2 regions of the Streptomyces sp. NPDC017225 genome follow, and region 2 is predicted to be linked to the other one. Evidence: riboswitches for the same ligand, from Rfam matches in the RefSeq annotation. Region 2 holds a riboswitch; the other holds the start of a gene.

Region 1 (5,495 bases), on a different contig from region 2:
TCGAAGGCCGCCGCCAGATACTCGGCGCGCGCGTCGAAGAGGGGGCTGAGCAGCTCCATGACCTCGGGGGAGTAGGCCGAGGCGGCGGTGCTGCTGCGGCGCACCTTGTACCGGCGGTGCGTGGCGTTGGACTTCAGGTAGTCCTCGACGACGGCCTCACGCTCGACGCCCAGGGCGAGCAGGGTGATCGCGATCGACAGGCCCGCGCGGTCCTTGCCGGCGGCGCAGTGCATCAGGGCGGGGACGCTGTCCTGGGCGAGCGCGTGCAGCACCCGGGAGTGCTCGGCCGTGCGGTCCTTGATGATCGCGCGGTAGGAGTCGATCATCCGGTTCGCACCCCTGCCGTCCGCCAGGATCTCGCGGAGCTGGTCGAGGTCGCCGTCGCGGACCATCTTCCAGAACTCGGCACCGTCGGCAGGATCGCTCAGCGGCAGGTTCACGTTCCGCACGCCGGGAAGCTCGACGTCCGGGCCGTCGAGCTTCTGGTCGGCCGCGTTGCGGAAGTCGAAGATCGTGTGCAGGCCCAGCGAGGCCAGCAGCGCGGCGTCCTCTCCGGTGGCGTGCGCGAGGTGGCCGCTGCGGAACAGCACCCCCTGCCGCACCCGCCGCCCGTCCACGGTCGGCAGTCCGCCCACGTCCCGGAAGTTGCGCACACCGGTCAGCTCGGGTTCGGTCGACGGGACCTGCTGCGTCACGGGGGCTCCTCCCACCAAGCCCCGCCGACGCTGCTCGCCGACGGGCACCACTCGACGATACGGCACCGCCCCGGGATGCCGGAGTCCCGGTCGTCCGACTACGCCACATCTGGGCGTTCCGTACGAATTGGTCCCTTAGTCCCAACTGGCGCTGGAATGGAAGAGGATGAAGGGGTGGCGGGTGAGCAGCGTCATATCCGTGACGGTGCGTTGCCCGTCATGTGCATGCAATTCAGCCGGTTTTCAAGGCTCTTTACGCGAAAGGGCACTCCGGTAATCGACGGAGGGTGACCGGTAATTCCCGTAAAGGATCAATCGGAACACCTGGCGATGGAACCCCTCGCTTGTCCCCGCGCGTCCTGGTCCCTTACGTTCACCACCGATCCGGACGGACGCCTAATCCTGCCGCCGCCCGGAGCCCGCACTCATCCACCACCCGTACACGGCAGGAGCGGGGGACCCACAGGTACAACTGCCTGTTCCGGTTCCCGGAACGGCTTGGGGTTAAGCCGCGCCTCGGCGCGGCCGGGCATCTCCAGCTCGCACCCGACAGCTCACCTCGCAGGCGCCGGAGAGGAAAACGACATGCCCGCGAAGGGTAAGCACCGCCGTACCAGGGCCATGCGCCTGACCCGCACCATCGCCGTCGCCGGAACCGGTGGCGCGGCGCTCGCGCTCCCGCTGATGGGCGCCGCCACCGCCCAGGCCGCTCCCGCGCAGTCCGTTTCCGAGCAGGCCGTGCGGTCCATACCGACGGCCGCGAAGCAGGCCGCCGGCAGCGGCGCCGAGAAGAACTCGGACTCGCGGACGTACACCGTGAAGAGCGGTGACTACCTCTCGAAGATCGCCGACGAGCAGGACGTCGACGGTGGCTGGAAGAAGCTGTACTCGGACAACCGCGAGGCCGTCGGCGCGGACCCGTCGATGATCCACCCCGGCCTGAAGCTCTCGGTCGGCGAGCGGGCCGCCAAGTCGTCCGCCCCGTCCTCCTCCACCGGGTCCGAGAAGCCGGCGGCCGAGAAGCCCGCCGCGCCGCAGAAGCCGTCCTCCGAGAAGTCCGAGTCGGCCGAGAAGTCGTCGGACGCCGCGAAGACCTCCTCGGACTCCTCCGACACCAGCGCCCAGTCCGCCGGGACCACCAGCGGCTTCACCTCGCCCGTGCCCGGCGGCAGCGTCGGCACCCCGTACCACCAGACCGGCAGCATGTGGTCCAGCGGCTACCACACCGGCACCGACTTCGTCGTCCCGACCGGCACCTCGCTCAAGGCCGTCGGCGCGGGCACGGTCGTCTCCGCCGGCTGGGGCGGTGCCTACGGCAACCAGGTCGTCATCCAGCTCGCCGACGGCCACTACGCCCAGTACGCCCACCTGTCCTCGCTCTCCGTCTCCGCCGGCCAGTCGGTGACGGCGGGTCAGCAGGTCGGTCTCTCGGGTGCGACCGGCAACGTGACCGGTCCGCACCTGCACTTCGAGATCCGCACCACGCCGGACTACGGTTCGGACGTCGACCCGATCTCGTACCTGCGCTCGCACGGCGTCTCTCTCTGATCCCTCCGATCTCTCCGACGGCGCTTTAGGCGCAGCCTCCGCGCCTCCGAAGGCCGGACCCCGATCCCCGGGTCCGGCCTTCGGTGTATTCCTGAATTGGTGAACACTTTAGGCGTGGTCTTTCTCACCGCCCGTCAACCCTTTCTACGGTCGCGTAGGTCACAATCCAAGGTGAATCATGGGCCGACGTGGCAGACGATTCGAAGAGTGACAGCAGAGAAGTGATCGGGTCGTACGTGGCTGTGGGGGACAGCTTCACCGAGGGCGTCGGCGACCCCGGCCCCGACGGGGCGTTCGTCGGCTGGGCGGACCGGTTCGCCGTCCTGCTCGCGGACCGGCGCCCCGAGGGCGACTTCGCGTACACGAACCTCGCCGTGCGCGGCAGGCTGCTCGACCAGATCGTGGCGGAGCAGATCCCGCGAGTCGCCGGACTCGCGCCGGACCTGGTCTCCTTCGCGGCGGGCGGCAACGACATCATCCGGCCCGGCACCGATCCCGACGAGGTGGCGGAGCGGTTCGAGCGAGCGGTGGCGGCGCTGAGCGCGGCGGCCGGCACCGTCCTGGTGACGACCGGCTTCGACACCCGCGGGGTGCCTGTCCTCAAGCATCTGCGCGGCAAGATCGCCACGTACAACGGGCACGTCCGTGCCATCGCCGACCGCTACGGCTGCCCCGTGCTCGACCTGTGGTCGCTCCGGAGCGTCCAGGACCGCAGGGCGTGGGACGCCGACCGGCTGCACCTGTCGCCCGAGGGGCACACGCGGGTGGCGCTGCGCGCGGGCCAGGTACTCGGCCTGCGGGTCCCGGCCGACCCGGACCAGCCCTGGCCGCTGCTGCCGCCCCGCGGCACCCTGGACGTCCGGCGGGACGACGTGCACTGGGCACGCGAGTACCTGGTGCCGTGGATCGGACGCCGGCTGCGCGGTCAGTCGTCGGGGGACCACGTGACGGCCAAGGGGACCCTGTCGCCGGACGACATCAAGACGCGGATCTCGGCGGTGGCCTGACGGCGGGGCGCGGGTACGGGGCGCCGGTGGAGGCGGTGGGAGCGGTGTCGGCCTCGGGCGGCGCGGTCCAGTGGCGCGGCGTCGTCAACGCCTCCCGCTCCAGGCCCAGTTCCCGGGCGAGTGCCTCGTCCGTCCACTCCTGCGCCCGGGCCCGCGAGACCGCGCCGCCGTACGACGTCAGTTGTACGGCAAGACCGTCGAGCAGCGCCGTCAGACGCAGGGCGGCGCCGTCGGGCTCCGGGCACCGGAACTCCCCGGCGGCCACGCCCTCGGCGATGACCTCGGCGATCGCCGCCTTCCACTGGCGGTCCAGTTCCCGGGTGACCTCCCGCAGCGCGGGCTCGCGCAGCGCCACCGCCCAGCCCTCGATCCACAGCCGCCACCCCTTGGCCTGCCCGGTCGGGGCGTACCACCGCACGGCCGACCGCAGCCGGCGCAGCGCCGAGGTGCGGCGGCCGAGCAGCTTGCGCAGACGGGCGAGGTCGTCCTCGGCGGCGTAGGTGAACGCGGCGGCGACCAGCCTCTCCTTCGTGGAGAAGTGGTAGAGCACCAGTGCGTTGCTGACACCGAGCGCGGCGGCCACGTCGGCGATCCGCAGCGCCGCCACGCCCCGCGCCGATATCTGCTCGACGGTCGCGCGCAGCAGCTCCTCGCGGCGCTCCGCCACACTCAACCGGACTCTCCCCACGCGCGTCACCCTATACAGGCGCCCCGACGTGCGGCGACGGCCGCTTGCGGCCCCGCCGGCTCAGTCCGTCGTGGCGGTGACCGCGCCCGTGCGCCCGGCGTCGGACAGGTCGCAGGAGTCCTTGAAGCTCTGGCTGGTGAGGTCGAGCGCCGCGTTCATACGGGACCGCAGGTTCTCGACGGCGATCATGGCCGTCAGCTCCACGAACGCGGGCTCTCCGAGCCGGGTCCGCAGCCGCTCGGCGAGGTCGTCGCCGACGGTGGGCGGGGTCGCCGTCACCGCCTCCGCGTACTCCATGACGTCCCTCTCCAGCGGCGTGTAGACCTCGCTCTCCCGCCACACCGGCACGTCATGGAGCTTGCGCCGGTCCATGCCGCGCTCGGCGTTCTCCCAGTAGCCGAAGTCCATGCACCAGGAGCAGCCGATCGAGGCCGCCGAGGCCATCACGGCGAGTGCCTTCAGGTCGGAGTCCAGCCTGTTCCATTTGGCCACGGACTGCTCGAACCGCAGGTCGCCCCAGAGCACGCGCGGGTTGTGGGCGAGCGCCTTGCCGGGGTCGAGGACCTTGCCGTAGGTGCGCCGGGAGTACCACTCCATGACGCGGAGGAGGAGCGTCCGGGGCGGGGTGAGGGATACGCGGGCCATGAGGGCCACCTTCCTGTCCGTCGGTCGTGCCGTTGCGTGCCGGGCGCTCCGGCCGGGGGCGCCCTCACCGGTACGACGGGCCGCGGGAACTCGGATGTGACATCGGGCGTTCGAGTGACGTCGGACGAGACGACAATGAGAGCCTGACCTACTCCACCTGGAGGTACCGTGGCCGGTTTCCGTTTCCCGAGTCCCGGGCCGGGCGTGCCGCGGCCCGCGGCCTTCGGCGCGGACCCGAGCGGTGAGCGCATGGCGCGTATCCGCAGATCGCCGCACTTCGGTGACGGTGTCTTCCAGAACCCCGGGGGCCCCGCCCGGACCCGGCCCTCCGGATCGGCCCGCGACTTCGCCAAGATCTACTTCGACCGGGAGGCGAAGCTGCGCCGTGCGCCGCGGGGCACGGTCCCCGTGCACGCCACCACCCTCGCCGACCTCGCCCGCCCGCCCGCCACCGGACTGCGGGTCACCTGGATGGGCCACTCCAGCGTGCTCGCCGAGATCGACGGACAGCGGGTGCTCTTCGACCCCGTGTGGGGCGAGCGCTGCTCCCCGTTCCCCTTCGCCGGCCCCAAGCGGCTGCATCCGGCCCCGGTGCCCCTGGCCGCCCTGGGCCCGGTCGACGTCGTCGTCATCTCCCACGACCACTACGACCACCTGGACATGTCCACGATCGTGGCGCTGGCCGGCACGGACACCCTGTTCGCCGTGCCCCTCGGGGTCGGCGCCCACCTCGAACGCTGGGGCGTCGGCACCGACCGGCTGCGCGAACTGGACTGGCACGAGTCGACGCGCGTCGGCGGCCTCACCCTCACGGCCACCCCGGCCCGGCACTTCTGCGGGCGCGGACTGCGCAGCACCCAGCACACGCTCTGGGCGTCCTGGGTCGTCGCCGGTGAGGAGCACCGCGTCTTC
Region 2 (5,495 bases):
CCGTGCTCGTGCGGCAGGAACCCGGCCGCCTCCCCGCCGTCGTACACCACCGCGACCCGTGCCCGCGGCCGTACCCGGCCCACGACGTCGGTGAACTCCGGTTCCATGAACGGATTGCGTGGTGCCGTCGATTTGGCGCGCAGCTCGCGCCAGTGCTCCCGTTCCCCCTCGCCCAGCTCCTCCGGCCTGAGCACACGCACACGTCCGCTGTTCAACCCGACCCCCCGATCAAGTCCCCCGTGAACAACAGGAAGGTACCTCCGGGGCCGCCCGGCCGGTAGGTAGCGGACCATGTTGTTGCCAACCGGTGCACAGGCCTTTAACCGGCTTTAGCCGATGATGTGCCAGGTTTCGGACACGCTCGTGCGTAGTCGGGCCGTACTCGTACGCACTTGTGCCGTCCTCGCGCGTCCTCGTTCGGAAGCGGTCGGGGGTGAGTCGGACAGGTGCGGTGTCCGTATTCTCTGATCATGGACCGCACCGCGTACTCACTCGTCGCCACCGACCTCGACGGCACGTTGCTCCGTGGCGACGACACCGTCTCCGACCGGTCGCTGGCCGCGCTGGCGCGGGTGGGTGAGGCCGGTGCGCGGCACCTCGTGGTGACGGGGCGGCCGGCGCCCCGGGTACGGCCCCTGCTCGACCGCCTGGGCTGCACGGGACTCGCGGTGTGCGGCCAGGGAGCGCAGGTCTACGACGCCGGTACGCACCGGATGCTGTGGTCGGTCACCCTGGACCGGGAACTGGCCGAGACCGCGCTCGGCAAGATCGAGGCCGAGGTGGGGCAGGTGTACGCCGCGGTCGACCAGGACGGTGTCGACGGCCTCACGCTCATCGAGCCGGGGTACCTGATGCCCCACCCGACGCTGCCCGCGGTACGGGTCGAGCGGCGTGACGAGCTGTGGAGCACACCGATCAGCAAGGTGCTGCTGCGCCACCCCGAACTGTCCGACGACGAGTTGGCGTCGACGGCGCGCGCGGTGGTCGGTTCCCTCGCGACGGTCACGATGTCCGGGCCGGGGACGGTGGAGCTCCAGCCGTGCGGCATCACCAAGGCGACCGGACTGGCGCTGGCCGCCGAGCGCCTGGGACTGAGCCGACGGCGGACGATCGCCTTCGGGGACATGCCCAACGACATTCCCATGTTCGACTGGGCGGCGCACGGCGTCGCCATGGCCGGCGCCCATCCCGAACTCAAGGCGGTGGCCGACGAGGTCACCACGACGAACGAGGACGACGGCGTGGCCGTCGTCCTCGAGCGGATCTTCGGAACCTCTTAGTACGGCTCAGCCGGCCCGGGCCGGCCGGTGAGGCTCATCCGGCACGGACCAGTCGGTGCGTACGAGCCGGTGCCTGCCGGCCGTGCAGCTCAGTACGCGCTGAAGACGTTGTCCATCGAGCCGTACCGGTCGGCCGCGTAGTTGCAGGCGGCGGTGATGTTGGCGACCGGGTCGTACGGGTCCCAGGAGGTGCCGGGCACGTGGTACGCCTGGAAGGTCGGGGCGATCACCTGGAGCAGACCCTTGGACGGGGTGCCGTTGATGGCGTTGATGTCCCAGTTGTTGATGGCGAGCGGGTTGCCGGACGACTCCCGCATGATGTTGCGGTGGATGCCCTCGTACGTCCCGGGGATGCCGTGCTGCGCCATGATGTCGAGCGACTCACGGATCCAGCCGTCGAGGTTGTCCGGGTACGTCGTCGCCGCGGGGGCGGCGGTCGCGGCGGCCGGAGCGGTGGCCGGGGCGGCGGCCGGGGCGGCGGCGGAGGCGCTGGTCGCGCCGATGAGCGGCAGGGCGAGCACGGCGGCGCCGGTGCCGGCGACGGCGAGCTTGCGGGCGAGGCGGGTGGTGCGGGCGTGACGGTTCTGACCGTTGGCAGACATGCTTGAGTCCCTCTCCTTACGCCTGCGAGGTGAGCTGTCGGGTTCGGGCGGGGAGGTGCCCGGCCGGGCCCTGACGGGCACGGCTTCACCCCGAGCCGCTCCGGTGGTGACCGGGTGCGGCGACTTACCTGGGTCCCCCGCTCCTGCCTGCGAGTTTGTTGGCGGATGACTGTGTGTCCGGGCGGTGGCAGGATTCGGCGTCCGCCCGACAGGCCGGGAACGTATGCGAGAGCACATGTCCGAAACAAGTGCAGGAATCACCCAACGCGCCTGTTGACCTTGGTCTGGGGTGTTTGTGACGCTTGATCCTTTGCGGTCGCCAAGCCTCAACTGGCTTGCGGCGCAAAGGGAGGGCGCGGTCGGCGGCGGGGTTGCCTGCGGGCGGGATGGAGTGAGCCAACTCACGGGCTTCGGCAAGAGCGGCAAATCGGGCATTGGGGCCAACTGGGAGTCAATCGACCGTGGGTGGGGATGGCGTCGGGTGTCGGCCGATGGTCGGGCGGGCTGCCGGTGTGCGTGGCCCGTGTCCGGGCCGCGTCCGGGGCTGGGGGACCATGCCCGCGTCCGGGGCCGTGCCCGCGTCCGGGCCGTGTTCCGGCCTGCGTCCGTCCCGGTTTTCGGTGTCGCGCCCCTCCCGCACCCTGCCCTGTGTCCGTCCCGCGCCCGTCCCGCCTCCGGCCCCGCGTCCGGCTCTGCGGCCCACCTGGCGTCCGCCCCCCCCGGCCGGTGTTTCCGCGCGCTGTGCGGGCATCTGTTCGGGGTGGGGGTGGAGTGGGGCGAGTGGGTGACGTATTCGGAGTGCGGCCCGTTGGGAGGGATGGTGTGATCTTCGGTGGCGGGTTCTGGCTCTGGCGATGTCGATCAAAATCTGCTCATATCACCTGATCAAAAACATACCGTGCATGATCCGATACAGACCGGCCTGTAGCGGTGGGCGCTAACGGTGATCGAAAGGTGACCGGATACGCTGACTTGAGTGGTGGCAGCGACCTATCGACAAACCAGGTAATCGCCAGTAGACACCAGCAGACAGGAGACCCCTCGTGACCGTCGTCGGGCCGTTCGGGCTGAGCGTGCGGGACCAGGCTCTGGAAGCCGATGTCCAGACCGGATTGGTCGCTGTCGAGGAAGGGTTGCTTGAGGCAACCAAAAGCGAGGTCCCGTTCATCACGGAGGCCGCCCAGCATCTGGTGCGGGCCGGTGGCAAACGGTTCCGGCCACTCCTGGTGATGCTCTCGGCCCAGTTCGGCGACCCCTACGCCCCCGGGATCGTGCCCTCGGCCGTAGTCGTGGAGCTGACCCACCTCGCCACCCTCTACCACGACGACGTGATGGACGAGGCCGCCGTGCGGCGTGGCGTGGCCAGCGCCAACACCCGCTGGGGCAACTCGGTCGCGGTCCTCACCGGCGACTTCCTGTTCGCCCGCGCCTCCCAGATCCTCGCCGACCTCGGGCCCGAGGCGGTCCGCGTGCAGGCCCTGGCGTTCGAGCGGCTGGTCACCGGTCAGATCCTGGAGACGGCGGGACCGCAGGACGGGCGGGACCCGGTCGACCACTACCTGGACGTGCTGGGCGGCAAGACGGGATCGCTGGTGGCGGTCGCCTGCCGGTTCGGCGCGATGATGTCCGGCGCCGACGAGACGGTCGTGGACGTGCTGACCCAGTACGGCGAGCGGCTCGGCGTCGCCTTCCAGCTCGCGGACGACGTCCTGGACATCGCCTCCGACTCCCACGAGTCGGGGAAGACCCCCGGGACCGACCTGCGCGAGGGCATCCCGACCCTCCCGGTGCTGCGGCTGCGCGAGCGGGCGGCCCGGCTCGGACTCGCCGAGGACATCGCCCTGTGCGAGCTGCTGGACACCGACCTGAGCGACGACGCGCGGCACGCGGAGGCGCTGCGGCTGCTGCGCGACCACCCCGCGCTGGAGCAGGCGCGGCGGGACACCGTCCGGTACGCCAAGGAGGCCCGGGCGGCGCTTGCTCCGCTCAGGGAGTGTGAGGCGAAGGCCGCGCTGGTGGAGCTGTGCGACGCCGTGGTGCACAGGGCCGGCTGAGCGGCCCGGACGCGTACCTCGCCCCCTACGGGCCGGGGGAGTCGCGCCCCCGCCGTGTCATCCCGTAGGAGTAGGCGGAGTTGAGCCCGCGGTCTGACGATTCCACTTGGCGGATTTGGTCAGATGGACACCACGGAAAACACCAATCCTCACCGATTCGGGTGAGAATGGCGGCTCACGGGTGAACGAGTGCGAGGTCGCGAGACAGCCGCCGCCGACGACGGAGGTAGGGCACACATGGCACCGATCGATTCCGACGACAACACGACCGCGGGGACGGACGAGGACCGGCCGGCAGGACGGCGCAGGGCCGCGCGGTACGTCGTCCCGGTCGCGGTGATGGGGGTGGCGGCCGCGACGATCGGCCTCGTCCCGGCGCTCGCCGACTCCGGGGACCCCGACCTTCCGAAGGTCACGGCGGAACAACTCATCGAGAAGATCGCCAAGTCGGACGTGCAGCAGCTGTCCGGCACGGTCAAGATCACCACGGATCTGGGCCTGCCGAACCTCGGCGGCCTGGAGAGCGGCCTGATGTCGGGCATGTCCGGCGGTCCGGGTTCGGGCGGGGACGAGGACGGTTCCGCCGCCGATCCGTCGGCCAAGCTCACCGAACTGGTCTCCGGCACCCACACGCTCCGGGTCGCCGCCGACGGCCCCGACCGGCAGAAGCTGTCGTTGCTGGAGAACGCCGCCGAATACAGCCTGATCCACGACGGCAAGGACGTCTGGGGCTACGACAGCGAGTCCAACGAGGTCTACCACTCCACCGTGCCCGGCAGCGCCGAGCAGCCGGAGACGGAGGTGCCGGCCACCCCGAAGGACTTCGCCGACCAGGCCCTGAAGGCGGTCGACGACACCACGTCCGTGACCGTCGACGGCACCGCGCAGGTGGCCGGCCGGGACGCCTACCGACTGGTGATCAAGCCCAAGCAGTCCGGTTCGACCGTCGGCGCCGTCACCGTCGCGGTGGACGCCAAGACCGGCATGCCGCTGAAGTTCACGCTGACCCCGCAGAGCGGCGGCGCCGCCGTCGTGGACGCGGGCTTCACCAAGGTCAGCTTCGCGAAGCCGGACGCGTCGACGTTCGACTTCACCCCGCCGAAGGGTGCGAAGGTCACCGAGGGCGACGAGGTGGCCAAGGAGCCGGAGCACGGGCGGAAGGCCGAGGGCGATCTCGCCAAGGAGCTGGACGGCCTGAGGGAGAAGGACGGCCCGAGCGGGACGGACGGCCTGGAGGTCATCGGCGAGGGCTGGAACTCGATCGCCACCTTCGACACCGGCGGTCAGGGCGGCCTGCCCACGGCCTCCGCGGGCGGGGACCTCGGCGGCTTCCTCGGCTCCTTCGGCGACCAGGTCGAGGGCGACTTCGGCTCCGGCACCGTGTTCAAGACCCGCCTGGTCAACGCCCTGATCACGGACGACGGCAAGGTCTACGCCGGTGCGGTCACCAAGGACGCGCTGGTGAAGGCGGCCGACGCGGCCCAGTAGGCGGGTTCTCGTCCCGTACGACGATGAGGAGAGGGAGCCGATGGCCGAGCCGTCCGCCACGGAAACGGGAG

What was found. A riboswitch is a leader RNA that binds a small molecule or an ion and turns the genes downstream of it on or off. The one in region 2 is predicted to bind cyclic di-AMP.
Region 1: linked by a shared signal. The riboswitch ahead of ACH4NX_RS18855 (LysM peptidoglycan-binding domain-containing M23 family metallopeptidase) and the one ahead of ACH4NX_RS14210 (transglycosylase SLT domain-containing protein) in region 2 are both predicted to bind cyclic di-AMP.

What each region holds. Positions count from the first base shown of each region.
Region 1 covers NZ_JBIRNE010000007.1:325,269-330,763, forward strand. Annotated here, with positions in the region: gene ACH4NX_RS18850 (tyrosine-protein phosphatase) at 1-695, opposite strand, end outside; cyclic di-AMP (ydaO/yuaA leader) riboswitch at 1,119-1,276, shown strand; gene ACH4NX_RS18855 (LysM peptidoglycan-binding domain-containing M23 family metallopeptidase) at 1,281-2,243, shown strand; gene ACH4NX_RS18860 (SGNH/GDSL hydrolase family protein) at 2,465-3,250, shown strand; gene ACH4NX_RS18865 (TetR/AcrR family transcriptional regulator) at 3,222-3,938, opposite strand; gene ACH4NX_RS18870 (carboxymuconolactone decarboxylase family protein) at 3,999-4,583, opposite strand; gene ACH4NX_RS18875 (MBL fold metallo-hydrolase) at 4,752-5,495, shown strand, end outside.
Region 2 covers NZ_JBIRNE010000005.1:170,015-175,509, forward strand. Annotated here, with positions in the region: gene ACH4NX_RS14200 (GNAT family N-acetyltransferase) at 1-194, opposite strand, end outside; gene ACH4NX_RS14205 (HAD family hydrolase) at 471-1,280, shown strand; gene ACH4NX_RS14210 (transglycosylase SLT domain-containing protein) at 1,370-1,882, opposite strand; cyclic di-AMP (ydaO/yuaA leader) riboswitch at 1,888-2,056, opposite strand; gene ACH4NX_RS14215 (polyprenyl synthetase family protein) at 2,926-3,936, shown strand; gene ACH4NX_RS14220 (outer membrane lipoprotein carrier protein LolA) at 4,174-5,424, shown strand; gene ACH4NX_RS14225 (ABC transporter ATP-binding protein) at 5,465-5,495, shown strand, end outside.